DNA from 2 places in the Exiguobacterium sp. s125 genome. Region 1 is predicted to be linked to the other one. Evidence: riboswitches for the same ligand, from Rfam matches in the RefSeq annotation. Region 1 holds a riboswitch; the other holds the start of a gene.

Region 1 (14,674 bases):
ATCGTGAGAACATCATGCAAAGCGGCTTCAAACAAGCGGATGTTGGAGTGGCGTTTAGAAAAGATGCACCGTACTTTACGATTAACTTTAGAACACCGTGAAAATAGCACGAACTAAAGTAAAGCCTAGGTTCTCGTCAATGGGAACCTAGGCTTTTTGGTTTGTCTTGAGTCCCGGGAAACGTGATATCTTACGAATCAAAAAACGTAGGTGGTTGATATAAGTGGTACGAAAGATTCTTACTTCCCGTGCTTTCCTCGGGCGAGGCGCAAGCCGTTGCCTCTTTCCATTACAGGTCAAGATGCAGGGTCTCGCCTTCCTCTGACAGCGCAAGCGAGCCTTGCGCTTTTTCCCGTAGGAGTCACGATGAAGTGAATCTTTTTAGCTTTTCTATATAGAAGGAAATACTAGAAAGTCTGTGATGCGTCGCGTTTCCTGACACGAATCGCTTTCGAGCGAAAGAGCAAGCAAGCGCAACCCTGCAGTGAAACGAAGCGGCGCGAAGGCTTGCCGCTCGGAGACGATTTGGGAAGGATAGGCGACGCATTCTACGAATCAGAAAATATGTGGTGTCAGTCGGTGGAAATGAATGCTAAGAGGCGAAAAGATTCATGCTTCTCGTGCTTTCCTCGGGCGAGGCGTAAGCCGTTGCCCCTTTCCCTTACAGGTCAAGGTGCAGGGTCTCGCCTGCCTCTGACAGCGCAAGCGAGCTTTGCGCTTTTTCCCGTAGGAGTCACGATGAAGTGAATCTTTTTTAGCTTTTCTATATAGAAGGAAATACTAGAAAGCCTGTGATGCGTCGCGTTTCCTGACACGAATCTCTTTCGAGCGAAAGAGCAAGCAAGCGCGACCCTGCAGTGAAACGAAGCGGCGTGAAGGCTTGCCGCTCGGAGACGATTTGGGAAGGATGGGCGACGCATTCTACGAATCAGAAAATATGTGGTGTCAGTCGGTGGAAATGAATGTTAAGAGGCGAAAAGATTCCTGCTTCCCGTGCTTTCCTCGGGCGAGGCGCAAGCCGTTGCCTCTTTCCATTACAGGTCAAGATGCAGGGTCTCGCCTGCCTCTGACAGCGCAAGCGAGCCTTGCGCTTTTTCCCGTAGGAGTCACGTGGAAGCAAATCTTTTTAGGCTTTCTAATGGAAGAAGACCTGAGAAAGGCTGCGATTCGGGAAGAGGGGAGCGACGAGTAACAGAGATACTATCGAAAAAACGGACGGCCCACCCCTGTTATTGAAAGGAGGTGGAGCCGTCCGGTTTTTTATGGCGTTTATTCTTTTGAGAAGTGGCGAGAATAAGGTCTTTCCGTAAAAGTGACACTTCTGCTCAATTCGCCCAGTCTGGTTTGCTGAATCCTTTGAATGATTTTTCGATCACTTCATTAAAATCATCCGATTTGACGACAGCGGTTAAGTCTTTGGCCAGTTGTTTGTCTTCGTCACTTGTCTTAACAGCGACTAAGTTGCGGTACTGCTCGTTCATCGTCTCGAGTGCGAGTGCATCGAGTAAGTCGAACTTCGCAGCAAGTGCGAAATTTCCGGGAACGGCTGAAATATCGACACTTTCGACAGCGCGTGGGAGCTGAGCGGCTTCAAGCGGTTTGATGACGAGTTTCTTTGGATTTTTGATGATGTCCTTTTCTGAGACGGTCAGTGGATCGGTATCTGCTTTTAGTTCAATCCAACCTTGATCCGCTAACAGGTTCAAAGCACGTGCCTGGTTCGTCGGGTCATTGGGTGTTGCGACTTCAGCGCCTTCTTTGACATCGTCCAACGTTTTATAGGACTTGCTGTATAATCCCATCGGTGCGGTTGGGACAGTGATCAGCCCTGTGAGATCGAGATTTTTTTCTTTCGCAAAGGTTTTTAAATAAATCGAGTGCTGGAACAGATTGGCATCGATATCACCGCTCCCGAGGGCAAGGTTCGGTTGAATGTAATCACTGAATTCGACGATTTCGACGTTGTAGCCTTTCTTTTCGAGTCCCGGTTGAATCGCTTCTTTGACCATATCGCTATACGGACCACTCGTCGCCCCGATTTTGATGGACTTCGTTTCTTCATTTGCACTGCTGTCACCGCATCCGGCTAAGATGCTTGCTCCTAATAATCCTGTTGCTAAAAAGGCATAGCGTTTTTTCATCGTAATCTCTCCCTTGCGTTCTCTATTTGTAAGTTATCGTTTATCGGCGACACGTGCGAACCGGTTGCCGAGTGCCTGAATGACTTGAATGATGACGACAAGCACGACGATCGTCATGATCATGACGACGTTATCGTACCGGTAATAACCGAACCGGATCGCGAGGTCACCAATTCCGCCGCCACCGACGATCCCTGCCATCGCTGAGAATCCAATCAGACTGATCAAGGTCAACGTCAAGCCTTGAATGATTCCGGGCAATGCTTCCGGAAGGAGAACACTGATAATGATGCGAAGCGGTTTCGCCCCGCACGCTTCTGCTGCTTCAATCAAGCCGGGTGGAATCTCACGGAGTGAGGTTTCGACGAGTCGGGCGAGAAACGGAATCGCGGCGACGCTCAAGCTGACCGAGGCGGCGGCGGGACCGATCGTCGTCTTCGTGATGAGTTGCGTCAATGGAATCAAAGCAACGAGTAGGATGATGAATGGTAACGAGCGGACGATGTTGATGGCGAAGTCCAACGTCGTTCGAATGAAAACGTTTTGGAAAAAGAGTCCGCGGTCGGTGATGAATAATAAAATCCCGAGTGGAATTCCGATGATGATGGCAAAGGCGAGTGAAATGCCGACCATAAAGGCCGTCTCTCCGAGTGCTTTCGTTAAGTCGGGAAGCATTGTCGTAAACCGGTCAAGCGACATCTTGAATCACCTCGATTGCGTGCAACTGTCCCTCGAGCCAGGTTAAGGCACGATTCACGTGCAGTGTCGGTCCCGTCAAACTGACGATTAAGACGCCAAACGCGACGTCCTGAATGTAGTCGACCTTCCCATGCAGGATGCTGACTGCGATATCGAATTGTTTGATGGCTTCAGATAAGGTACTCTCACCTGTTTTTTCACCCGTGAACTGAAGTCGAATGACTTTGCCGGGTGTCGTCCGTAAAATCCGTTCCGGCAATTCGATTTGGAGTGCCGTATCGACGTAATGTTTTGTGACCGGATGTTCGGCTTGACTAAATATGGCGTAAGTCGAAGCGACTTCGACGACTTCACCGTGCGCCATGACGGCAACGCGGTGACAAATTTGTTTGACGACATCGATTTCGTGGGTGATGAGGATGATCGTCAAACCGAGCCGGGCGTTCAAATCTTTCAGTAAATCGAGAATCTGGAGCGTCGTCACCGGATCGAGCGCTGATGTCGCTTCGTCACAGAGTAAGATGTTTGGATTGTTGGCGAGCGCTCGTGCGATGCCGACGCGTTGTTTTTGTCCACCACTGAGTTGGCTCGGATAGTTCGTCTCGAATCCTTCGAGTCCGACGAGTGCCGTTAATTCTTGAATCCGTTTCGGGAACTCACGCCGTTTGACACCGGCAGCCTTTAAGGCGAACGCGATATTGTCGGCAACGGTGCGGGACTGAATCAGTTGAAAGTGTTGAAAGATCATACCGACCCGGAGACGGAGTTTGCGGAGAGACGTTTTGGAGACACGTGATAGATTGGCTCCGTCTACTATGACCGTACCGCTCGTCGGTGTCTCGAGTCCGTTAATCAACCGTAAGAGTGTACTTTTTCCGGCGCCGGATTCACCGATGATGCCGAAAATTTCCCCTTGTTCAATCGTTAAGTTGACATCGTTTAATGCAAAAATCGGTGTACGGTCACGGACAAATTGTTTTGTGATGTGTGCGAACTCAATCATAATGTTTCCCTCCCGATACAAAAAAATCGCTTTTTTCCAGTTAGAGAGCAACCAGAAAAAAGCGACGAAGTGTAGAATTTCGTAACTTATCTCTCAGAACAAAAGAAGTTCTGTAGGATGTGGCACCGTTCCATTACTGGTGGTTGCCGGACGTCGTTGGGCCTAATCCCTCGGTCGCTCTCGATAAGTAGCTATGCTGTTGGGATTTACTTTAACGGAAATGATTCCCATCTGTCAAACGTTTTTTCAGAATTATTCGGCAACGGCGGTTTGGAAGAGCTGAAGGGTCCCGATTCGTTTGACAGCCTCGACGAGTCGGTCGACATCGGCAATCAGACTGATCCGGACGTAACCTTCACCGTATGTACCAAAGAAATGACCCGGTGTCACGGCGACGTGCGCTTCGTCGAGCAGGTGATCGGTGAAGCTTTGTGACGTGAAGCCGGACGGAACAGGGAGCCAGACGAAGAACGAACCACCCGGAACCGGTCCGTCCCAGCCGATTTCGTTTAATGCACCGAACAACGCATCGCGTCGCGTCTCATACAAGGCGCTCAGTTCACGGACACATGTCTGGTCGCTTGAAAGCGCGACCGTCGCTGCATGCTGGATCGGTGTGAAGGCACTGACGTAAAGGTGTTCCTGGTATGTTTCGATGCTCGCGATGACAGACGGATTACCGATTGCAAAGGCAATCCGGAAGCCGGACATGTTAAACCGTTTAGAGAGCGAAAATAACTCAATCCCGACATTCTTAGCGCCTTCCGTCTGGAGGAAACTCCGCGTCGGACCATCGAAACTGATCCCGCCGTACGCTAAGTCGTGAACCACACAAATGTCATGTGCATCAGCGAAAGCGACCGTCTGTTCAAAAGCCGCTGCCGTCGCTGTCGCACCGGTCGGATTACTCGGATAGTTGAGGAACAACATCCGGGCCCGTTCGACGTCGAGCGAATCGAGGAGGTCATAGTCAGGCAAAAAGCTATTTTCAGCGAGAAGCGGAAGCGTGATCGGATACGCACCGGCAAGTGCTGCGCCCGACAAGTAATCCGGGTAACCGGGATCTGGGACGATGACCCCTTCACCGGGATTGACGATCGTCTGCGGAAGGGCGACGATGCCGGCCTTGCTTCCGAGTAAAATCGCGACTTCTGTCGCCGGATCAACCGACACGCCAAATTCTGATTCATAAAAATTAGCGACGGCCTGTTTTAAGAAATCATGTCCGCGAAACGGGGGGTACTGGAGATTACTTGCATCATCGATGGCTTGTTTTAAAGCATCGAGAATATGTACGGGTGTCGTTTGGTCCGGCGTTCCTTGACCAAGCGTGATGACGTCGTGTCCTGCGGCTTTGACGGAACCGATCCGTTGGGCAAGTTCTGCGAAGACGGGATTGGGCAAGCGATCGATGGCGATCGATGGGGCGAAATGTTTCATCTCTGTTCCTCCTTCAGGTATTGTCGTCAAGAATAGCGAATTTTCAGTCAAAATGAAAGAGGTTTTTTAAAATTCCTTAAAAATTAGAAGAACATTCCAATTTCAGACGATGTTCTTGATACACTAGACAAGTAATCGATCGACTACTAGACGGGAGATGGAAAAGATGAATCGGACCTGGTGGAAAGAAGCCGTCGTTTATCAAGTGTACTGGCGGAGTTTTAACGACTCGAATGGAGACGGGATGGGGGACTTGCGGGGCGTGATCGAAAAGCTCGACTACATCGCCTCACTCGGGGTGGATGTCATTTGGCTTAACCCCTGTTATACATCACCTGATATCGACAACGGTTACGACATCGCTGACTATTACGGCATCATGGAGAAAGCCGGCACGATGGCAGATTTGGACCAGATGATTGAATCGGCGCATGCGCGCGGCTTAAAAATCATTCTCGATCTTGTCGTCAATCATACAAGTCATCAACATCACTGGTTTGAGGAGTCGCGCCGTGATCAAACGAATGATAAGTCAGATTGGTACATTTGGCATGACGGGGAAAAAGGAACACCACCAAACAATTGGCGGTCGTATTTTGCGCCGAGTCCCTGGACGTGGGATGAAGGACGGCAACAGTACTATTTTCATTCGTTTGCCTCAGAACAACCTGATTTGAACTGGGAACAGCCTGCCGTCCGTCAAGCTGTCTACGCGATGATGCGATGGTGGATCGACCGAGGCATCGATGGTTTCCGGATGGATGTCATTAACTTGATTAAAAAACGAGCGGCGTTTGACGATGTGGAGGATCCGTTTGACTTGTCCTACTTAGGCAATCAACCGGGAGTCCATGAATTTTTACAGGAGATGCATCAGGAAGTTCTTGCGGGGAAAAAATTGTTTACGGTCGGGGAGATTCCGTTTGTCGGTCCCGATGACGGGCTGTTATATGTTAGTGAAGAACGTCAGGAGTTACAGACGTTGTTTCATTTCGAAGTCGCCGATGACATGGAAGAAATGGACCTGTTGCGGTATAAACAGATTCAAAAACGGTGGTATGATGCGCTGTACCCGAAAGGCGTCACTTCACAATTTTTGAATAATCACGATCATACAAGACAAGTCACGCGCTTCGGTAGCGAGTGCTATCGTGTCGAGAGCGCCAAGTTACTCGGCTTGATGCTACACACGTTACCGGGTATCCCGTATGTCTATCAAGGAGAAGAAATCGGGATGACGGGTATTCGTTTCTCGGATGCTTCTCTGTACCAAGACGTCGCCTTCCGTAATCGTTACGAGGAGCGCGTCGCAGCGGGAGAGCCGAGCGGCACTGTCTTGTCATCGATGCAGCTACGGGCGCGGGATAATTCGCGGACACCGATGCAATGGGATGATAGCCGGGCAGGCGGATTTACGACAGGGACACCATGGATGACGGTCAATCCGAACTATAAAACAATCAACGTGCAGGCAGCTGAACAGGATCCGCAATCGGTTCTCGCGTTTTACCGGGAGTTGATTCAATTACGAAAAGAACATCCTGTCATGGTATATGGCGTGTATCGTGATTTGGCGATTCAGGATCCTTATCTTTACGTATATGAACGGGAATTCGAAGGGGTGACGTGGCGAATCGTCTTGAACGTCCACGATGAACAGGTCGAAACGACATTCGCCTTACCGAATGAACAGTTACTTCTCTCGAACTATGAAGAGAGTGCAAGTAAGATCTTGCAGCCCTATGAGGCACGTCTGTACCAAACGAGTCGGTGAAATAGTGAAGGGTCTCATCTTAGAAAAAATACAAGAAAGTGACACGCTAGAAAAAGTGCCGTGGTTTTGAGGAACATTCTGATCGAGGGTCATGACAAGAGTTAGGTCCCGCTGATTTCGAACGGGCTGATGAAAAAAGAAGGAGCTGACTCAAGAGTCGCTCCAACATCAATCAGAGTGACAGACGGTTTTGTCATCCTCACCGCGAATCGCGCTACCTTTTCCCACAGGGGTCGAGGATGAACGTTCCCGTCCTCCATTAAGTAAATGGCCGATGACCCACTTTTGACGGGATCATCGGCCATATCTATACAAATGTTTATTGTTTCAGATAGTTGAGTGTTTGACTGAGATACGTATGGAAAAGTCCTGATTCCTTTTAATCGAGAGTGGTTCCCGCTTTTGAGTCAGACCCTTTGAGCGTGTAGAAAAACGTGTGCGAGAAGTGAATACGCTATGTCTAGATGCGATCAGTTCCTCGTCTCGTCTTCAAAGCGACAGGGGCGCGAACGATTGCTTTTTTCGGTTTAATGCGATTCAAGACGGATTGCGCTCTAAATCGGCTGCATGAATTGTCTATACTTACGCTTTTACCTCCCGCACTTCCTGCTTTTTAAGCAATGTAAAGGGTTCGGTAGATTGTTGTGGGATCAGCGTTTTAACAATTGTTCAAACCGATCGACAGCTTCACGCATTTCATAGCTCGGTGCGAGAACGAGAGGACCATGTCCAGTCGCAAGGATGTCGGGCGTCAGTTCCGTCAATTGATGGGCGGACTTCAAGGCGACGTCTTTATCCCAAGTCGCGAGAGCAGGGAACGGGAACTGCCAGCGCGTATCGCCGGAAACAGCGATTCCGCCTTGTGTTTGGAAGGCATCTCCGGCAATCAACGTCCGACTGCCTTCATGCCATAAGGAAATCGAGCCCGGGGTGTGCCCGGGAGACGTAATGACGTTCAGGCTTCCGACTTGTTGGCCGCTTTCAAGCAGACGGTCTGGTCGTGTCTTGATGTTTTTCGGGATGCCCCCTTTTAAAGGTGTCGACTCTCCTTCACGAAGTGATTCATCACCGCTAAGAAGCGCTGCGTCGCGGTAACTGATTGCCACTTCGGCGAGTGGGAAGGCATTCGCTAAGAAGTCGAGTGAACCGACATGATCAGCGTGGGCATGCGTCAAGATGATGGAACGTAACGGTTTGTGATGGGACTTGATGACGCGATGGATTGCTTTGGCGTTCAGTGAAATCCCGGTATCAATCAAGGTCAGGCTGTCGGCTTCTTCAAAAAGGTAGCAGTTGACCGGGAAAAAAGAGGGTGTCGTCTGTAATTGATGGAGTCGTTCAATCGTTGAGATTCGCATAGCGTTTCACTCCCTCGTTAAAATAATCATCGATACTTTAGTATCACCTGTTTTAGTACAGGCGTCTACAAAAAAACTCCTCGACTGGACCGAGGAGTAAATAAAAATTAATACGTGACTTCGAAGACGGCACCAGCATGCGCAGAGTCGTCTCCATCTGCCGCTGTCGTGACGAGCAGACGATCTTCATAAGCGATTGGGCACGTCGGATTTGCAACCGGGAAATCGATGTGTGCGAGCTTCTCGCCCGTTTCAAGATTCCAACGTGTAATGCAAGAACCGGCGTAATGCGCGATGAAAACATGTCCATCCCGGTCTTTCGTCATGCCGTCCGGAAAACCATCTTCTTCTTCTAAATCGATTGCTACGCGACGATTCGTCAAGGGTTGATCGGGTGCATAGTCAAAGGCGTAGACTTTTTTAGTCGGTGTGTCGATATGGTACAGAGTCGTTCCATCCTCTGACCAGACGAGACCATTTGAATTCGTGAGTCCATCATGCAAAACATCGATTGAGCCATCGTGACGCAAACGGTAGAGACTGGCCGTTTCCCCGTCCTCTTCATTGATGCTACCGGCTACATACTGTCCAGATGGATCGAGTTTACCGTCGTTCATCCGGTCCGAGTCGGGCATCGTCAACTTCGTTTCGAGTGAGAGATGACCTTCTTTCAGATCGAATGTTCCGAAACCATGTTCTGAAGTCACCCGGAGAAAATCAGGGGCATCAGTTAAAGCGATTGAAGTGATCGCGCTCGGTACCTGGAACGGCTTCAAGGCCTCAGTCGTCAAATCATATGAAAAGAACAGTTTGTTTGGAATGTCAACGAAATAAAAGCGTTTCGTTTTGGCGTCATAGACAGGCGATTCGCCTGTTTTACATGCTACATCAATAAAAAGTGAGACTGTCATATATGTTCCTCCTACGTATGGTCTTGCTTGAATCAATCAAGTAAAGACAAATTACCACTGCTATCTTAATGAAGAGAGCGATATGAGTCGTTTGTGTCGTGATCTAAAATGAATCATAGTATCCACAGTAAATGTACCTGTTTTACTTTAATCTAAAACGTCCGCTCGAAAATTCAATCGATTCTATTAAAAAAAGGTCTTCAGCTCGGAAGTTTACCGAAATGAAGACCATCCTTTAAATTAACGGCTTTTGACAAGAAGACTGACAGCTTCCTTAACTAAGTCTTCTGTTTGTCCCTCACCACTGGCTTCAGCCTCTTTGACACATTCAATCAAGTTTGAGCTAACGACGACACCAATCGTCCGGTCCATTGCTGACCGTGCAGCGGATAACTGAGTGATGACGTCACGACAATCTTGACCTTCTTCCATCATCCGTAAAATACCGCGCAGTTGTCCTTCAATCCGACTGACCCGATTTTTCATCTTTTGATCGTAATCCATTCATTTTCCTCCATTCTAAGGTGCAACACGTATTCTCGATACCTTCATGCTATGCCCATCATGGTATTTCTGTCAATTCAATCGATTTTTCAGCTATATTTTTTGATAGAACAGGGAATATGGATGTGATGGAGAAAAATAATCAAAATAACGAAAGAAAACTAAAACGATTTTGCGTCAGCTTGCGTATACTATATGATAAGGCTGACTAATCACAAGGGGGAGAAGGATGCATACTCAATCCGATGAATCGCTTTATCATCAGATGCGTGGAGGAGATGAACAGGCTCTTGAAACGTTATATGATAAATACGAGAGGCTGTTGTTTTCATTCGCACATCGCTTTACGAACAACGATCGATTATCTGAAGAAGTTATTCAAGAAGTCTGGATGAAGATATGGAATGGACGTGTTGACTTCAATACGGAGAAAGGAAAGTTTTCTTCGTGGGTGTTGACGATTACCCGAAATGCTGCGCTTGATTGTTTACGGCGTGAAAAGCGACAACCGACAATTGAAATTGAAGAACGAGACGGTGGGTTTGATGAACCGGTCGAACGAACGGTCGTCGAACGGGAAACCGCTTCTGAAGTACGTGAAGCGGTCCAAGCATTGAAACCGGAGCAACAAGAATTAATTGAGCTTGTCTATTTTAAAGGGTTAACGCAACAACAAATCTCAGATCAGCTCGAATTGCCCCTCGGAACGGTGAAGACGAGGATAAGGAGTGCGATTCAAGCGTTACGAAAATTATTGGAAGGGAGGGAACGTTGATGGAAGAACGTTGTCATGATTTAATTGATTACTTTAATGGAACGTTATCTGCAGCCGATCGAGACGCGTTCGAAGCACATCTTGCGACTTGTGACGACTGCAAGCAGGCGCTACAAGAAATGGAAGAATTGATGCTTCCCATCGCGGAATCACTTCCAGAACGACCGGTACCGGCTGGGATGAAATCAAGAATCTTAGGAGAAGTCCTTGCTTCGTCAAACGAGACGGATCAAGAAGCGCCTAACATTGTGAAAACAACACAGCCGACACCGGAACATGCCTCGGAACTCGAGACAAAACGTGCGAAAAAGCAAACGAGACGAAAAGTCCCACTCGGTTGGTTAATGAGCATTGCAGCGGTTCTCTTATTATCGCTTGGAGCGAACGCCTATTTCTTAGCGCAAGATGAACCAGAACAAACAGAAGCGTTAGCGCTGGATGAAGTGAACGGCATGGGAAACTTCGAGAGTACGGCTTCGATTCAAGGATCGAGCATGATCTTTACGAAAGACGATAAAGAATACATGCTCGTTCAATTGAAAGACTTGCCACCGCTTAAAGAAGGCGAGTTGTATCAGATGTGGACGATTCAAGGCGATCAAGTACAGGCGAACGGAGTCATCGAACAAGATGGTCAAGCAGCAGCAGTCTTTGCACTCAAAGGCAGTGGAAAGATTGATGCCGTCGCGATTACGGTCGAACCTGAACCAGATTTAGAACAACCAACCGGAGCAGTCATTGCATCCGCTACACTATAAGAGAAGAAATGTCGAGGGATCCACAAATGTGGGTCTCTTTTTTGTATATTTCGTACAAAATAGTCGAAAAACACATCAAACTGTATAAAAATTCGAAACAGTACTGAAAGAAATGACGAATTAAGACGATACTAATAGGAATGTCAGTCAAAAAGAGAGGCACTTACACAATGAATGAATGGATCATACTACCGAAACACTATGAAGAGGCACTGGTCATCCTATCGGTTATCGTCGCCATTGTCGGATCCTACGCCTCGCTTGAACTCAATCGACGCTTGGCTAAAGCGACATCCTTAAGAAAACGAACACTGCTTCTTTCATCATTGACGATGGGGTTATCGATTTGGGGCATGCACTTTATTGGAATGGGTGCATTCGAATTATCGGTCGCGGTCAATTATGACTGGGTCCTGATGTTACTCTCGGTCGTACCCGCGATCACGGCTGCATGGATTGCCTTTTATTTATTATATTATTCTGCGATTACGCGTAAAAAAGTCGTGCTTGCAGGTTCACTCATCGGGATTGGAATTACAATAATGCATTACCTGGGGATGGCCGCGATGCAGTTTGGGGGAGATATCCGTTATGACACCGGCATCTTCACTCTTTCAGTGTTGATTGCCGTGACGGTTGCCTATGTGGCGCTATTATTGCTTTATATGACGCGCCATGTCGACAAAAAACGCATTTTAATCCCTGTCGCGACATTGATGGGCTTAGCCGTATCAGCGATGCATTACGTAGGCATGCTCGGAACGACATTTTGTATCCCGGCTGATTCCACTACCGTTTTATCAAATGACCCGATCACGTCGAACATCTTGAGTGAAGTGGCGATTCCAATCTTTATTTTAATCATCTTGATCACGGGACTCTACATCCACTTGGAACGACGTGCACTTCAAATGATGGCCTATACGGACCATTTGACGGGGCTGCACAATCGGCGCTGGCTTGACCATCACATGATGAAGGTGGATGGACAATACAACCGCTCGAAACAAACGATGGCGATGGCGTTGATTGATTTAGACGGCTATAAGTGGATTAACGACACATTCGGTTTTGATCAAGGGGATACGATCATTCGTCAGTTTGCAGATCGGATTAAAGAAATCCTCGGCGAAGAAGAAGCCTGTATCCGCTACAACGGAACACAATTTTTCTTGATTAAACAAGTCGATACGGAACAACTTGAGGCTTCATTTAATCAGGTGCTCGAGCAAATCCGTCAACCGATGCTCCTTGAAAATCAAGAGATTCATTTAACTGCGACGATTGGTGTCATCTTGCCGAATCCGGAAGAAACGTTAGAGATTCGGATTGGTCAGATGGAGAGTGCCTTACGGGCTGGAAAAAATGAAGGGCGCGATCGGTTTGTTTTATATGATGAATTGATTCACTCGGATCGACGGGAACAGTTGATTGTCGGTTCACTCCGAAAGGCGATGACCGATTACAAAGAATTTAATCTCGTCTATCAGCCGAAGATTGCGTTAGCGACAGGGAAGGTCGAACAAGCAGAGGTCCTGATTCGGTGGAACCATCCGAAACTCGGCTTCATCTCACCGGCCGAGTTCATTCCGATTGCTGAAAAGTACAGTTTGATCCATAGACTGACGGAATGGGTCTTGAAGGAGACGGTCCACCAGATGGAGTTGTGGAAAAAGGAAGATCATTTCATTCGTCAAGTGTCGGTCAACTTATCAGCGATGCACTTCCGGTCCGAGTCTCATAATTCAATGATTAAAGAGATTGTCCATCACTCACTTGAACGCGGGGGAGAGCTTCATCTTCAACTCGAAATTACGGAAACCTCTGTCATGGAGAACTTGGAACGGGCCCTGATGATGCTTGGTGAACTGAAACAGTTGAGTCTGACGATTGCTTTGGATGACTTCGGGACAGGGTTGTCTTCATTGACCCACTTGAAGCACTTACCAATCGATATCTTAAAGATTGATAAATCGTTCATCGATGAGGTTCCGCATGACGAGCGGGGCACGGCCATCACGGAAATGATCATTCAATTAGCGAAAAGTCTCGGAATTGAGGTCGTGGCGGAAGGTGTCGAAACACTCGAACAACACGAATTTTTAAAACGCCTCGGCTGTGATTATGGACAAGGGTATTATTATAGCCGTCCGATGAACGTCAAGGACTTGGATCAGCAGACGATTGAGCGCACAGTACGTGATGTCGGCTAAAAAAATGTTGTTTTTTAAATCCAATCACGGATTGGTTACGTAAGCTAGATAAGCACGCCGGCATGATGCGTGCGAAGATATGGGGGACGAAAAACGTATTGGTAGTAGGTTGATCGGGCGGAAAAACCTACTCGACTCGTGTACGATGCAGACAGAACTCTAGTACATTTTATAGATGACCGTGACTCTGTAATCAACGCAGCCTCTGTCTGTCCAACTATTACAAAAGGCAGCTTCCACAAGGGAGGCTGCCTTTTTTGTACTTACCGATTCGGTGTCAACTGACAGCCGGTATGATCGGTCACAAGAACATTCGTATTGAAGTATTGTCCGTCGCTTTTTAAAATCAGTGATTTTGATTCTTCTTTATAATCGAGTGTCATGTCTTGATCGAGAAAGTGACTCGACCAACGTTTGACGAGGACGGGACCGACATTTGAATCAATCGTCATATCTTCGTCAGTCGCCGACTCGACGAAACGGATACTGAAGATACCGGAGTTTCCACAACCGCATCCTTCTGTGTCGTAATAAAGATGAAGCTGTCCTTTAATGTCACCGCGCAATTGTTCAATCCGGTCAAGTGCGGGACGTGTAAATGTGATGTTCATGACAATCACTCCTTTGTCTCCAGTATACGCGTGTTTCAAACAGAAATAACGTTACTTGCTCACATGGATTTGCCGACGCATCCGGACGAGTAAGAAGACGTATCCTGCAAGAAGGACGACGACGCTACCGAGGACGACCGTATCAACGAGACCGTCATCTGATTTAAAGTTGATCGCGATATAGGCCCAAACGAAGACGAGCGGATAAATCGGATCGCGGTTCGCAAACATAAAGATGAGTGCGACAATGACACCTACCGGAAGCATGATCATCGTCCAACCGGCGTCACCGATGCCGAGCAACTTCGTGATGCCTTGCGTCTGCATGACGATGAAGACGTTAACGATTGTCGCGACCGAGACCCAGCCGATGTAAAGGGAGAACGGGACTTTAAAACGAAGGGCTTTTGTTTCGCGATCGACCTTCGAGTAGATGACCATCAAAGAAGCGAGTAGACCAATCATGACGACGAGCGTCAATGGGAAA
Region 2 (14,674 bases), on a different contig from region 1:
CGAAGAAGAACATGCCACCTGTAAATTTCATATCCAAGAACAATAACAGGACAAGGCCTGCACCGATGACGATTTTGACCCAAAGACTCAATCCCTCTTCAGCATTCGCTTTAGGCGGATCTTGTGATTCGAGTGACTGTTCCTTCGAGACGACACTGATGACGGCTTTATAGGTTTCTGAAGCTGCTTTTCCGTAATCGCCTTCGTCACGATAAGGAACGGCATATTGGTCGAGGATCCGGCCTGCCGTGATATCGGTCAGGACACCCTCAAGCTTGTAGCCAACTTCAATCCGGAAATTCCGGCTTTTTTCGTTTGGTGCCACGATCACCATGACACCGTTATCTTTTCCTTCTTGTCCAATCCCTTGGGCACGGAAGGTTTCATTCGCATACGTGCTCAAGTCCTGTCCTTTTAAGTCGGGGACAGTTTTTAAAACGACTTGTGCGGTCGTATATTGTTCGAGTTCCTGACCAAGACGAGCGAGTTCCGCTTCTTCCGACGCGGTCAGCAACTTTGCATCATCTTGGATGAAGAAAGCGGCTCCCGTGCGTTCTGATACGGCTTCGGCAGTCGGAGTCAGAAGGAAGAAAACGAGGAACGCACTCAAAAGGAGGCGCGTTCTTCGCCAAATCATTTCGAATCACTGTTGAAATCGACCGTTGGGTTTTCGCGGTCGCTTTCTGAAATTTCATAGTATGGTTTTTTATCAAAACCAAACGCCGAAGCATAAAGCGAAGTTGGGAAACTGCGACGTTTCTTATTGTAGAGTGTGACTGAATCGTTGTAATCTTTCCGTGCGATACCGAGACGGTTTTCTGTCCCTTCAAGCGTATCCATCAATGATTGGAATCGTTCACTTGATTTGAGGTCCGGATACGTCGTTTGTAAGGCGATTAATCCACGGAGAGAAGACGTGACTTGCTGGTCGGCTTCAATCCGTTGTTCTGTCGAAGCAGCGCGGGCAAGGCCGGCTTGTGCTTCTGCGATATCGCCGTAAACTTTTTCTTCTTGACCAGCGACACCTTTAACAGTCTCGACGAGATTCGGGATGAGATCCGCCCGTCGTTTAATTTGGTTATCGACTTGTGACCATTTGTTCGAAACATCTTCTTCGACGTTTACGAGACTGTTGTATTGTCCGATTGCTAAAAATGCAATGATGGCAACAACAGCAATTCCGATGATGAGAGGTAATTTAGAACCCCCACGATTTCTACGTGCCATAATTCGTTCACTCCTTTTTCTGTATCTCATCTACTATATACCCTAAACGGTTTCAATAAGTTTCAAAAAAACAAAAAACTATCAGCAAAAAACTGATAGTTTTTTTGTTTCTTACATGTAAACGACGATTGCAAGAATCCCAGCTAAGACAAGACGATAGATCGCAAACGGAACAAGTTTGATTTTATTGATCAGTTTCAAGAAGAAACGAATCGATAGTAGCGCAAACGCGAACGATGCAACAAAACCGACGATGTAAAAATTGAGGTGAGCCATTTCGATGTAATTCCAGTTTTTGACGAGCGAGAGGAAACTGGCCCCGAACATGATCGGTACGGCCATGATGAACGTAAAGTCAGCCGCCGTCCGGTGATTCATCCCGAGGAAGACCCCGCCGGAAATCGTTGAACCGGAACGCGAAAATCCTGGCCAAAGTGAAATACATTGGAACAATCCGATGAGTGCTGCTTGACGGTAAGTAATTTGGTCGAGTGTCGTCGTTTTCGGTTCTTTTGGACCGAGTTTATCTGCTGCAATCATCAAGATGGCACCGACAGCGAGACCGATGATGACGGTATCAATCGAAAAGAGATTTTCATCGATGAAGTCTTCGAACAATAAACCGAGCACGGCAGCAGGAAGCAGTCCGATTAAGACGTGACGCAATTTTAATTTGTGTGTGCCCGTCGCATCATGCTCGCCTTCGATTTTATAGAGTCCGATTAAGCTGAACAACCGTTTCCAAAAGACGACGATGACGGCAAGGATTGATCCGAGCTGAATGACAATCTTAAAGGTGTTCGCGGAATACTGAGTTAAGAATTCTGAAGTTTGAAGCCACATATCGTCGACGATGATCATATGACCAGTTGAAGAGACAGGGGCGAATTCCGTCATCCCTTCGACGAAACCGAGTAAGAGTGCTTTAAGTAATTCAATGATAGTCATGTTATTCTCCTTCTATATTTTACTATCTAAAAACATATCATGTTTCATTCTTCTGAGATAGAACTAATCTGAATATCGGGCGCAAGACCGATAACGAAAACACCTTGTCGAATGAATAAAAAAAGAGTAGGATGGACTTATAATCAAACGAACATTTGAATGAGGTGGAGGAATGGAAACGAAAACTGAGCGATTACGAATTTCAGGAATTGATTGTGCCAATTGTGCGGCGAAGGTCGAGCGTGGTGTTTCGACTGTCGAAGGAATCGAAGCGGCAAATCTTGATTTTACGGGACAAAAGCTTTATATCACTTATCAAGGAGAGGCACCGGATGACGCAACATACGATGCGGTCGTCAAACGGGTACAAGAATTAGAGCCGAACGTCGAAGTTTCTCGTGACGTTCCATCTGACGAAAGTCATGTTCATGACCACGGTCCATTTTTAACGAAAATGAAAAAGATTCAATACAGCATCGGTGGGGTTGCCTTCATCAGTGCCTTCTTTTTACCGAGCTCAATTGAACTTATCTCATTTGCGCTGGCTTACTTCTTAATCGGTTGGGATGTGTTACGAAACGCGATCCGAAATATTCGTCAGGGACAAGTATTTGATGAAAATTTCTTGATGGTCATCGCGACGGTTGGTGCTTTTCTAATTGGCGAGTACCCGGAAGCGGTCGCCGTCATGCTGTTTTATCAAGTCGGTGAGTTTTTCCAACACCGGGCAGTCGATCAATCCCGCAAATCGATTGCTGAATTAATGGATATTCGTCCTGAGACGGCAACTCTTGAAAATGGACAAACGATTAGTCCGTTACAAGTGAAGGTCGGACAACGGATTTTAGTCCGACCGGGCGAAAAGATTCCGCTCGACGGAACAATCCTTGAAGGAGAAGCATTCATCGATACCGTCGCCTTGACGGGAGAATCAGTACCACGACGTGTCCGCACGAACGATACGATTCTTGCAGGAACGATCAATACAGATGGGCGACTGTTGATTCAAGTCGACCGTCTCTATAGTGAGTCAACGGTCGCAAAAATTCTTGATCTCGTTGAAAATGCTTCGCGCCACAAGGCGCCGACGGAAAAATTCATCACCCGATTTGCTCGTGTCTACACACCGGCAGTCGTCGGGATTGCGACATTGCTTGCTGTCTTGCCTCCATTGTTTGTCACGGGTGCGACATGGGAGGACTGGATTTACCGGGCACTTGTTTTTCTTGTCATCAGTTGTCCCTGTGCGCTCGTCATTTCAATTCCGCTCGGGTTCTTCAGTGGAATTGGTGCCGCTTCAAAACGAGGGATTCTCGTGAAGGGTGGAAATCACCTCGAGTCATTACAACAGCTGGATACGGTCGTTTTTGATAAAACAGGGACCTTGACAGAAGGGGTCTTTGAAGTGACGGAACTCCGCCCGGTTGCCTGTTCAGACGAAGAATTATTGAAAGTGGCAACGCTTGTTGAACAGCATTCGAATCATCCGATTGCAAAGTCCATCCAACGGACATATGCAAGTTATGGTGAAGTGACGGAATCCGTTCAAGAGTATCGCGAAGTCGCAGGATCAGGTGTCGTCGGTCGCTTCGGAACGGATACGATTCGTGCCGGGAATGCCCGTTGGTTCAACGAACTTGGTTATGAGACGCTTGATCAAACGGCAGACGGGACGTACGTTCATGTCGCACGCAATGATACGTACCTGGGCTACATCCGAATTGCTGATCACATTAAAGACAGCACGGTTGAAGCACTTGTTCGCCTCAAGGCACTCGGTGTGAAGAAAACGATTATGTTAACAGGGGACCGCCTGGCAACAGCAGAAGTGATTGGTCGTCAAATCGGGATTGACGAAGTTGCAGCAGAACTATTACCTGATCAAAAAGTCGAACAACTCGAACTGATTTTGAAGCAAGCGGATGGAAAAGTGGCCTTTGTTGGCGACGGCATCAATGATGCCCCTGTTTTGACACGAGCCGATGTCGGAATCGCGATGGGCGGACTCGGCAGTGATGTGGCGATTGAAGCCGCAGATATCGTCCTCATGACAGATGAACCAAAGCAGTTGGTCGAAGCAATTGAGGTTGCCCGTGCGACACGAAAAATTGTCTATCAAAACATTTTCTTCGCACTTGGCGTGAAAGCCGTGTTTCTCCTGTTTGGTGCATTTGGTTTCGCGACGATGTGGGAAGCTGTGTTTGCGGATGTTGGTGTAACCGTCCTGGCTGTTTTAAATGCGATGCGCATCCTCAAAAAATAATTAAAGGTACACGTTGAAAGGTAAGAACTCAAAAGTCATTCCAATATCAATCTGAAAACTCCTTCACCGGCGATGAAGGAGTTTTTTTTGTTCAATCAGTTTGTTTTTAGCCTAAGGCGACATCAAGAATCATCATGACGGTAAAGCCGACCATTAGACCGAGTGTCGCTAAATCCGAGCCGTTTTCAGCTTGTGATTCAGGAATCAATTCCTCAACGACAACAAAAATCATCGCGCCGGCTGCAAAGGCGAGTGCGTAAGGCAGTAACGGTTGAATGAAGAAAACGGCAGCCGCCCCGATCATTGCCGCAATCGGTTCAACGATGGCGGACATTTGACCGTAATTGAAAGCGCGACGGCGTGACATGCCTTCACCACGAAGCGGAATCGATAAGGCAGCACCTTCCGGCATATTTTGAATTCCGATTCCGAGTGCGAGCGTCAAAGCACCAGCGACTGTCGCCCCGTCCATATTTAACGCAGCAGCACCAAAAGCGACACCGATTGCTAGACCTTCCGGGATGTTGTGCAAGGTGATCGCTAAAAAGAGCAGAGTTGCCTTTTTAAGACCGGTCGAAGGGCCTTCTGCATTTTCAAGTGGTGCGGATAAGTGTAAATGTGGTGTTACGAAGTCGAGTAAGCGAACGAAGAAGCCACCTGCTAAAAATCCGATTGCAGCCGGAAGCCAGGCGATGCCACCATCCTGTTCCGTAAATTCAATCGCCGGAGCGAGCAGTGACCAAAAGGACGCAGCGATCATGACACCGGCGGCGAAGCCGAGCATCATATTCATGACCTTTTTTTCAATTGTCGTAAAGACGAAAACAAGTGCCGCCCCAAGTGCGGTCAAGCCCCATGTCATCATCCCGGCGAGTAATGCCTGGATCACGACGGGGAGTGAAGTAAACCATTCAAACATACAAACATTCCTTCTTTCAAATCATAATTCAAGAGATAAGTGCATTATTGAAGCCCACTGTCACTCCTACCCGTTTTCAATCCGAACTAGTCGCATCAGGGGAATTTCGATCGGATTTTGACTCCGGACGTACAGAAGTCCTCGTTCGTGCTCGATTCGTTCGATGAATCCGGTCAGTGTGATATAGCTTCCTTCCTTATAATACGTGATTTCAAGTTCTTTTCCTTCCATTAATGCTTCTTCGAGGATGAATTGCCATGATTCTTGAAGTTGTTCATCGATGGGCGGTAGTGTTAAACGATGCGTATCTTTATAATAGTCGCGCAACAGTTGAATGTACTCCGGCATCAAAAACGGAATCCATTTTAAATTGCCACGGTCACGATACCGTGTCATTGCCGTCACCTCCCGGATGACCACCGACGAAGCGGAGGCGGCGCTTGGCGACACTTGTATCAAGAAAAGAAACAGCGAGGCGGATGGTTCCCTTCCCGTAACGGACGTTGACATGATCGATTGCCTTTAACAAGCGTTTGCGTTTCCAAACACGGGTATTGTCTTCGAACAACGACAGTTGCAGTGCACCTTGGTCGGGGACAAGTTGACCGAGCGAGACGGACAAAAAACGAATCGGTTCGTGTTCGAGCCAGTTCGGCTCGAACAGCTGAAGGATATGCCGCAGGATAATCCGTTCGTCTGAAGTCGGATAAGGGAGACGGAGTTGCTTTGAAAACCCTGCCCGGACGATATGTCTCGAGTAACGGACACCTAAGTGAACCGTCCATCCAAGTTGATTGGAAAAGCGGACGCGGGCTGCGACATCGCTTGCGAGCTCACTTAAGACCAGCCGAATCTGGTCGTATTCGTAATAATCACGCATTAGTGTCACGCCATGACCAACCGTCTTCTGTCGGGATGATGCCGGACGAAATAAAGCGGTCGGATCAATCGTCGTCGGAGATTGATCGATGCCCCATGCATGATGCCAAAGTTCGGCACCGATGACACCAAAACGTTCGTGTAGTGTTTCTAATGGTGCGGCCGCCAAATCGCCGATCGTCTCGATGCCTAATTGATTCAGATGGTGCTCCATTTGATGACCGATCCCCCACATCTTGCGAACGGGAAAGTCATGTAAGAGACGGGGGACATCAGCATAACCACAACGCGCAATGCCCTGTTTTTTCCCGAGTAAATCAAGGGCAAGTTTCGCGATGACGTTATTAGGACCAATCCCGATTCGGACGTGAATACCGGTTTGTTCCAGGATGGCTGACTGTAATTGGTTAGCAGCTTCAAAATCCGTACCGAAGAGGTGCTCCGTTCCCGTCATGTCGATGAAACTTTCGTCAATCGAGTATACCCGGATTGCTTCCGGTGGTCCGAATTGATGGAGCACATCGAGGACACGAATCGACGTTTTCATGTAGCATAACATGCGTGGTTCGACGAGGTGAATCTGCTTTCGTTCCTTGTACGGGAGTTGTTCAATCTGGTAGAGACGACTTGCCGTTTTGATACCAAGCGTCTTCAAAGCAGGGCTCGCCGCTAAAATGACGGAGCCGCTCCGTTTTAAATCGGAAACGACGGCTAATTTTGTTGTTAATGGTGGTAGATTTCGGTAATGGCACTCGCAACTGGCATAAAAAGAGACACTATCCACGCAAAAAATACGTTGGTTTGGAAAGTCCGCATCAGAAGACACGAAAATCACTCCTTTTAGAACGTTTGTTCTTATTTTATTTATGTTGATTCTAGCACGGTCTCAAAGTGTCTCAAATCAAAAATTGAAAAAGAGTGTACATGTCATCACTTTTTAGAGCGCAGCATGACTTTAGAAATCATCCTCTTGAGTCATATTTAGGTAACAGGTTTGGTACACTAAGGACTGAGAAGAAGAAGGGTTGGGAGAGAATGAAGAAAAAACCGATGATCCATCTACCGGATGTCCCGAATAATTTAGCAGTCGAAACATTTGCAGAAATCGAAATCGATGATCCGTACTTGTATCAAATGCTGTATGAAAAAGAAACGTTACCCATCGAGCTGACGGAGCGGATCGATGCCAATCAAGTCTGTTTTCGGAATGTCTCATTTGCGGGTCTCGTGTTTGATCGCGCGTCATTTGAAAATGTCCGATTTGAGCAGTGTGATTTGACGGGTTGTCAGTTCCGTGACAGTCGTTTTCATCGCGTTCTGTTTCAGGACTGTCGCCTGACGGGGGTTCAATTAGAAGAAACGACGCTTGATCATGTCACGGTAAAAGCATGCCAGGCGAATTACTTACAAGTGATTCGGACATCGCTCCGACAAGTAACGTTCGAGCAGACGGCGATGCGGGAGACACAATTCTTCGAAGGGAAACTCATCGATTTACGTTTTGAGGATGTTGAATTGATGGAAAGCCAGTGGGTTGAAACTCCGTTAAAAGGACTCGATTTGCGACAAGCGGACGTCTCGGGGATTACGATTGATCCACGCTTTTTGACAGGGGCGATCGTGACGGAAGGACAAGCAATCGCATTTGCCCGATTACTCGGTCTTGTCATTCCGCAAGAATGAACATGAAAAAACCGGACGCTGTTCCTCTTCCTTTTAGGGAAACGGAAAACGTCCGGTTTTTTTGTATTCATACGACTCTCGAAGGAGAGACTTAAAAGGAGAGCGTCTCGCCGTCGTCCGGAATCAAAAAGTGAGCGGAGAGATGATTTGCTGCTAAAAAGTCAGCGATCATATCGCGGCGGAGCAGGCAGTGATTGACAGCTTCGAGATGCGAGACGATGATCGTCGCTTCAGCCGCTGCCGCGTGGACCGCTAATAAATCACGTTCCGACATCGTGATCGGTTCACCGGTCTGGAACTGGGCGGCACCACTATTGACGACGATGACATCCGGTGCATAGGTATCAATCGCAGAATCGACGTCGTCACACCAAATCGTATCACCGGCGATATAGAGCGTCGGCTCATCGGGATGTGTAAAGACGAGACCGGATACGTGTCCCATCCGTTGTCCGATTTCGCCGACACCGTGTTGACCGTTCGTGCGGAAAACTTTGACATCACGGAGTGTCACACCCTGGTCGAACGGCTGAACGTCGGTGAAACCGGCTTCTTTAATGACAGAGGCGTCCGTCGCGTTTTGGGCATAGAGCGGAACCGTCTTCGGTAACAATTGTTTTGCGGCCTCATCGAAATGATCGGCGTGAAGATGTGTCACGAAGACGGCATCCGGGTCGAGTAAGGTCGAGACATCGACTGGTAAGTCGACAAGGGGGTTGCGGTGGGTGTTCGGTGTATGGTCGAACGGAGGAAGCGAACCCTTTTCACCGAGAAAAGGATCAATTAAAAAAACTTGGTTGGCATAGGTCAAGACGAGTGTCGCATTTCGAATTTGCTGGATGTTCACAGGCAATCTTCCTTTCTTGTACGAATCTTCCTCGTCTCATATTCCCGACTTGCCGAACCTTTAATCCAAAACATCATTGGTCCGGTTTAGGGAGAATTTTTTCCATGGCCAGGACATCGACGTAATACCCGTTTAACATTCCTTGTTCTTTAAAGGTACCGACGATTCGGAATCCGGCTTTGATGTAGAGTTTTTGTCCGATCCGGTTGAAGGGGAACGTAAAGAGAATCAGCTTATGCATGCCGTGAATGATTGCATGTTCTTCGATGATGTCGAGTAGTCGTTTTCCGATTCCTTGTCCGCGGTGGGTCCGTGTGATGTAGACGGACAGTTCGCCGACGGACTGATAGACGGGACGCGGATTGTAGGCATCGAGCGAAATGAAGCCAAGAATCTTTGACCCTTCATAGGCAACGTAACCAGCATGTCGCTCGGAGCGTTCACTGAACCATTGCTGCATGAAGGCGAGATCTTTCGTATCCGTCTCGAGCGTCGCGATCCGGTCTTCGATTCCTTCATTATATATGGCGAGCACGTCCGGTAAGTCGGTTTCTTGAACGAGACGAATCATCATACACGTCAGCTCCTTTTTGTGTCCTTTTCTTCATTATATCGGAGATGGATGAAACAAACGGCATGTTTCTAGAATAGGAAATGCTCCCGTACACGCGCTTTCCTCAAACATGTTTGTCAGACGACGTTTCCGTACAAAAAAAAGCCCAGGTCCTCTATTGCTAAAAGACTTGGGGCAGACCGGACTGAATTAGTTTGCTGAAGACAGGGCGTTCCGCTCGTAAATCGGCACCCAGCCGTCCGTCGTGACGAAGATTCGGATCGCCACCACTTTCCGGTCTTCCTGGAGCGTGAAGTAGTGGCGCGTGTTGACGGGAACGGAAATCAAATCACCGGGATTGAGCTCGATGTTGTAATAGCCGACCTCCTCGTCTTTAATCGCAAACACGCCATGGCCGCTGACGATGAAGCGGACCTCGTCATCGGTATGATGGTGTTCTTTTTGGAAGTTGACGAGTAATTCATCGAGATTCGGTGTCGTATCCGACAGTGCGATGATGTCAGCCGTCTGGTAACCGCGACGTTCCGAAACATCTTTAATCTCGTCCGCGAATGTCGTTAAAATCGTCTGTTTGTCGTCATCCGTTAATGTAAAGTTCTCGACGAGGTCGCCCGGTAACTTCGAGACGTCCCATTGTTCATATAAGACGCCGCGTGAGGCAAGGAATGAAGAGACCTCATTTTGATCCGTATACCGTTCGTTTGTCTGTTGGAAAAGTACTGTTGCCATTGTAAATTCCTCCTTTTAATGAATCGCCTGTCGGCACGTTTGTAGTTTTAAGGTGTAACTGAACAAAAACTCGAATGCTTCCAACTGTTTTTTCGCTTCAAAGGCAGTCGGTGCCCAGACGGTGATGCCGTGATTGCGAATCAGGACGGCGCCGCTCTCGGCATGTACATGTGCTGCAAAGGCAGCGGCAAGCGTCGGAATGTCGGCATGGTTCGGGATAATCGGCACACGGACTTCCGCATCTTCTTCCCAACGGCCGAGTGCCTTGATGATTTCCTGACCGGCAAACCGAATCTCGCCTTGGTCGCCGTACAGTTCCGAAATGACATTATTGTCAATCGTATGGACGTGAAGGGAACACCCGGCAGTCGTTCGGTTGAAGACCTCGACGTGGAGCAACGTTTCGGCAGAGGGACGACCCGTCTGTTCGCCGATCAGTTGACCGGATGCGTCGACATGGACGAAGTCGTCCGGTGTATCCTGCCGTTTGTCCTTCCCGCTTGCCGTCACGAGAAATTCAGTCGGTTGATCGGCTGTCCGGATGGCGAGATTGCCGCTTGTGCCGGGGAACCAGTCGCGTGCTGCAAGTTCCTGTTTGACGGCACGTAATTCTTCATATCGTTTTAAGAAGGTCATGTGTACACCACCTTTGTCTGCAGATGATTCAATATGTCATGAAAGTTTTCAAACGGCGTATACGGGATGCCGTGCTGTTCACATAGCGTGATCAGATAATCCCGTGCATAAACGTGATCCGCCTGCTTAGCCAGTTCAAAATCTGTTACGGAGTCGCCGATCGCGATGATCGTGTCACCGTTCTGCTTCAGCTTCCGGGCGATCGAGGTTTTGCAACAGCCGCATTGATTTGTACAGGTCGCGTCGCAGGCATGCGGCCATTCGATTCGAACCGTCTCCTGGCTGAAGTCACTGCCGTTGCAATAAATCGCTTCGTCCGTCAGTACATCCGCAAGAATCGGCTGGACAAAAAAGTCGATCCCGCCGCTGACGATGGAAAAATCAATCTCGTTTGATTTGGCAAAAGCGAGTAAGGTGTCGAAGCCGGGACGAATGACCGCCCGTGTCATCAAGAAATCAATGTAGTCCTGTTTTTGACTGGACGGAAGCAGCTGAAACATCTGTCCGACGCCGGACTGAATCGAGAGCGACCGGTCGAGCACACCTTGTTTTAACGGTTCAAATTTTTCCGGCGGAGCGAACTCCTGCATCAAGGCGATGATATTATCGTGCTCCGTTACTGTTCCGTCAAAGTCACATAAAATCCGGATCGTCATTTCGTGATCCCCCAAGCATCGAGAGCGACACGTAATTCCTCGTGCCGGTGGGCGGCACTTGTCAGTGATTCGCCGGCCAGTGCTGCGCCCAGTGCCTGGCGGAAAGCGATGACTCCGGCCGCAGCACCTTGCGGATGACCGTGGACACCGCCTCCGGCATTGATGACGGAATCGACGCCGAAATCACGAACAAGCTGGGCGACGAGACCCGGGTGGATTCCGGCGGACGGGACCGGGAGAATTGTTTTGGTCTCACCGATTCGGGTCGCTTCAACGGCAATCCCGCGGGCCAAGTCTTTGGCGAGGGCGACATTCCCATACGGCGACGGGAACAGTGTCAAGTCGGCACCGGCAATCCGCGGCAACGTTCCGAGCAGGACCGGGGCGGCAATCCCGTACTCGGGACTGGCGATCAAGGCACCGCTCAACGCCGGATGATTAAAGATCGGGACCGGGATTTCCGGATCGGCTGCCAGTTCCCGCAAGACATCAAGCCCGTATGTAAACGTGTTGAGCAGGAGGGCTGTCGCTCCGGCTTCGACCAGTCGTTTCGCCTGCTCTTTCAAGCGGAAGACCGGACCACTCAATGTAATCGCATAAAGGGCCCGTTTACCGGTCCGTTCATAGTGTGCATCGAGGACTTCCCGTCCAATCCGCGCCCGGTCGAGTGCCGGTGTCAGCGGATTGTCGTATAAGATTTCGTCATCCTTGACGAGATCAATCCCGCCGGCGAGCTGGGCTTCCAGTTGTTCCCGTAAAAAAACGAGATCCCGTCCGATGACGCCTTTGAAGATGCTCATCAACAGGGGGCGGTCATGGACTTGGATCAATTGGCGGACGCCCTCAATGCCGAATTTAGCACCGGGGAAATCCAGTGTGAACGAAGCGGGAAGCTGAAGATCCGTCAGTTTGATTTGACCGTCGAGTGACAGCTTGCCGAAGACGGTCGTCAAAATCGCCGAAAAGTCCCGTGAGACGTTGTGTTCCGGATAACGGATCGTGACATACCCTTTACCGTCGTGTTCTTCCGTATGGACGACTTGTCCTTTAAAGGATTCAAGCTGTTGTTGTTCCAAGTGATTCAAATCGGTCCATGAGCCGACCGTCAGACCGAGGGCGATTTGCTCTGCCCGTTTTGGTAACTGATCGGTCACGCCGAGTTGGTAAGTTGCGGTAATGTACACCATGATCGTCGTCTCTCCCTTGTTAAAAAATACAAAAATGGTCCCTCGTCAATGACAAGAGACCATGAAAAATTGCGCGTGGACTCTTATCTGTCAGCGTGTTAGCTGCAAGAATTAGCACCGTGCCAACTGGTCGGTTGCTGCGACATCATAGGGCTCGTCCCTCCGTCTGCTCTTGATAAGAATTGGATGAAATTGTGAAATCTAATTGCAATTTTTACATGAGATGGACGTGATGTCAAATAATTTTTTGAAAATTTATTTTTTTTGAAATCAGCTTCTATAGATGGCGGTCTTTTAAATGGTTTTTCACTAAAAATTGGAATTGACAGATGATTTAAGACGGGCGTAATATTCGAATCAACATCGAACACAACAACCACATATGACTCTTATCGTGAGTTGGCAGAGGGAATTGGCCCGAAGACGCCGCAGCAACCGACCATCCGGCACGGTGCTACATCCAACAGACATTCGTCTGAGAGATAAGAGGACGGATGATACCCCGCGCCTCTTTTCTATGACGAAAAGCGGCGTTTTTTTGTGTAGAAATGAAGGGGGAAGCAAGATGGCATATCAAGCATTTACAGAACAGGACGCCATTAAACGTGTCCGGGAACTCGGACTCATCGGACAGGAAGAAGCGACGGCAGAAGAAATCGGCGACGGGAACTTGAACTTAGTCTTTCGGATTCAGGCAGGGAAAGAACGTTTGATCTTGAAGCAGGCATTACCTTATGCAAAAGTCGTCGGGGAAAGCTGGCCCTTGTCACTCGAGCGGGCCTGGATCGAACAGTTGGCACTGAAGGAATTCGCAAAATACGCGACGCCATTCGTTCCACGGGTCTTTCATGCGAGTCATGAAGAAGCGTATACAGTGATGGAGGACTTGTCGCACCTGCAAATCGTTCGGACGGGATTGCTCGCAGGCGAAACCTACCCGCTCCTTGCTGAGCATGTCGGTTCATACTTGGCACGGACGTTATTTTTCACGTCAGATTTTGCGCTCGGTCCGGTCGGAAAAAAACAGGTCGCACGTGACTATTACAACCCGGATTTATGCGACATTACGGAAAAGTTAATCTTTACGGATCCGTTCTGCGACGCGGAAACAAACAATATCGAGAGCGGATTGGAAACAGACGTACAGCAGCTCTGGCAGGACGAAAAACTGAAGCGGGAAGTGGCGAAGCTCGAAACGTTGTTCATCACGAAAGGGGAGGCCTTATTACACGGAGACTTACATACAGGAAGCATTTTTGCTTCGGCGGGCGAAACGAAAATCATCGATCCGGAGTTCGCTTTTTACGGACCGTTCGGGTTTGATGTCGGTCAGTTCATTGCCCACCTCTGCTTTGCGGCGTATCCGAACTATGCTGAGTTGCGGGAGAAGCGGGTGAAGGATATCGATACGTTCTGGCTGACGTTTGCTTCGACGTTCACGGCACTGTGGGAACGGGAAGCCGTCGAACCTTTCCGGACGGTACCCGGGCTTGTCGATGATGTCCTCAGTACAATTCTCCAAGACGCGCTCGGTTTCGCCGGTTGTGAACTGATCCGGCGGACGATTGGTTTGGCACCGGTCGCTGATTTGGAACAAATTCCGGATGCTGCGACGCGCCTTGAACGGAAACGTCATGCGTTACGCCTCGGGACGGCATTGATTAAACGGCGCGGCGAATGTAAGACGTTTACCGATCTCCGGAATTTTGACGTGACGGAGGAATTGAGCCGATGAGCGAGTTTATCCGTAGTGTCATCTATGAGCGGGCGTGCTTAAAGATCCTTGATCAGACCCGTCTCCCGCAAGAAGAACGGTACGAAGTCATTCATGATTTGGCGCAAGCGGTTGAGGCGATTAAACAACTTCGTGTCCGTGGAGCGCCGGCAATCAGTCTGTTCGGTGGATTCGTCCTCGTGCAGGAAGCGTTCCGGACGACGGGATCGCTTGACGAGGTCAAACAAAAACTGTTGACGGTATCGGCGGAGTTACTGGCGACCCGGCCGACCGCCGTCAATTTGCGGAACGTACTCGATGCGCTCAATCAGCTTATCCTTTCGAGCACAACGCTCGAGGAACTGCCGAAACGTCTGGAACAAAAAGTAATTGCCCTTTATGAAGCCGATGC

Evidence for each region. Region 1 has a riboswitch for S-adenosylmethionine ahead of KNQ05_RS00505 (methionine ABC transporter ATP-binding protein). Riboswitches for the same ligand answer to the same signal wherever they lie in the genome.
Region 2: it holds a riboswitch for S-adenosylmethionine, as region 1 does, so the genes downstream of both, KNQ05_RS12090 (2,3-diketo-5-methylthiopentyl-1-phosphate enolase) here and KNQ05_RS00505 (methionine ABC transporter ATP-binding protein) in region 1, are expected to answer to the same signal.

Annotation. Positions count from the first base shown of each region.
Region 1 is NZ_JACSMI010000001.1:109,013-123,686, forward strand. Features, by position in the region: gene KNQ05_RS00490 (CAP domain-containing protein) at 1-101, shown strand, start outside; gene KNQ05_RS00495 (MetQ/NlpA family ABC transporter substrate-binding protein) at 1,326-2,141, opposite strand; gene KNQ05_RS00500 (methionine ABC transporter permease) at 2,175-2,840, opposite strand; gene KNQ05_RS00505 (methionine ABC transporter ATP-binding protein) at 2,830-3,843, opposite strand; SAM riboswitch class I at 3,927-4,033, opposite strand; gene KNQ05_RS00510 (aminotransferase class I/II-fold pyridoxal phosphate-dependent enzyme) at 4,096-5,283, opposite strand; gene KNQ05_RS00515 (alpha-glucosidase) at 5,450-7,057, shown strand; gene KNQ05_RS00520 (MBL fold metallo-hydrolase) at 7,708-8,415, opposite strand; gene KNQ05_RS00525 (SMP-30/gluconolactonase/LRE family protein) at 8,523-9,326, opposite strand; gene KNQ05_RS00530 (metal-sensitive transcriptional regulator) at 9,567-9,830, opposite strand; gene KNQ05_RS00535 (RNA polymerase sigma factor) at 10,060-10,605, shown strand; gene KNQ05_RS00540 (anti-sigma factor) at 10,605-11,363, shown strand; gene KNQ05_RS00545 (putative bifunctional diguanylate cyclase/phosphodiesterase) at 11,534-13,576, shown strand; gene KNQ05_RS00550 (iron-sulfur cluster biosynthesis family protein) at 13,840-14,187, opposite strand; gene KNQ05_RS00555 (tryptophan-rich sensory protein) at 14,239-14,674, opposite strand, start outside.
Region 2 is NZ_JACSMI010000005.1:15,538-30,211, reverse strand. Features, by position in the region: gene KNQ05_RS12155 (TPM domain-containing protein) at 1-637, opposite strand, end outside; gene KNQ05_RS12150 (LemA family protein) at 634-1,227, opposite strand; gene KNQ05_RS12145 (undecaprenyl-diphosphate phosphatase) at 1,339-2,175, opposite strand; gene KNQ05_RS12140 (heavy metal translocating P-type ATPase) at 2,348-4,438, shown strand; gene KNQ05_RS12135 (ZIP family metal transporter) at 4,545-5,357, opposite strand; gene KNQ05_RS12130 (YolD-like family protein) at 5,424-5,753, opposite strand; gene KNQ05_RS15830 (Y-family DNA polymerase) at 5,737-7,062, opposite strand; gene KNQ05_RS12120 (pentapeptide repeat-containing protein) at 7,272-7,919, shown strand; gene KNQ05_RS12115 (MBL fold metallo-hydrolase) at 8,011-8,766, opposite strand; gene KNQ05_RS12110 (arsinothricin resistance N-acetyltransferase ArsN1 family A) at 8,840-9,340, opposite strand; gene KNQ05_RS12105 (1,2-dihydroxy-3-keto-5-methylthiopentene dioxygenase) at 9,530-10,069, opposite strand; gene KNQ05_RS12100 (methylthioribulose 1-phosphate dehydratase) at 10,085-10,705, opposite strand; gene KNQ05_RS12095 (2-hydroxy-3-keto-5-methylthiopentenyl-1-phosphate phosphatase) at 10,702-11,361, opposite strand; gene KNQ05_RS12090 (2,3-diketo-5-methylthiopentyl-1-phosphate enolase) at 11,358-12,548, opposite strand; SAM riboswitch class I at 12,629-12,730, opposite strand; SAM riboswitch class I at 12,935-13,037, shown strand; gene mtnK (S-methyl-5-thioribose kinase) at 13,114-14,283, shown strand; gene mtnA (S-methyl-5-thioribose-1-phosphate isomerase) at 14,280-14,674, shown strand, end outside.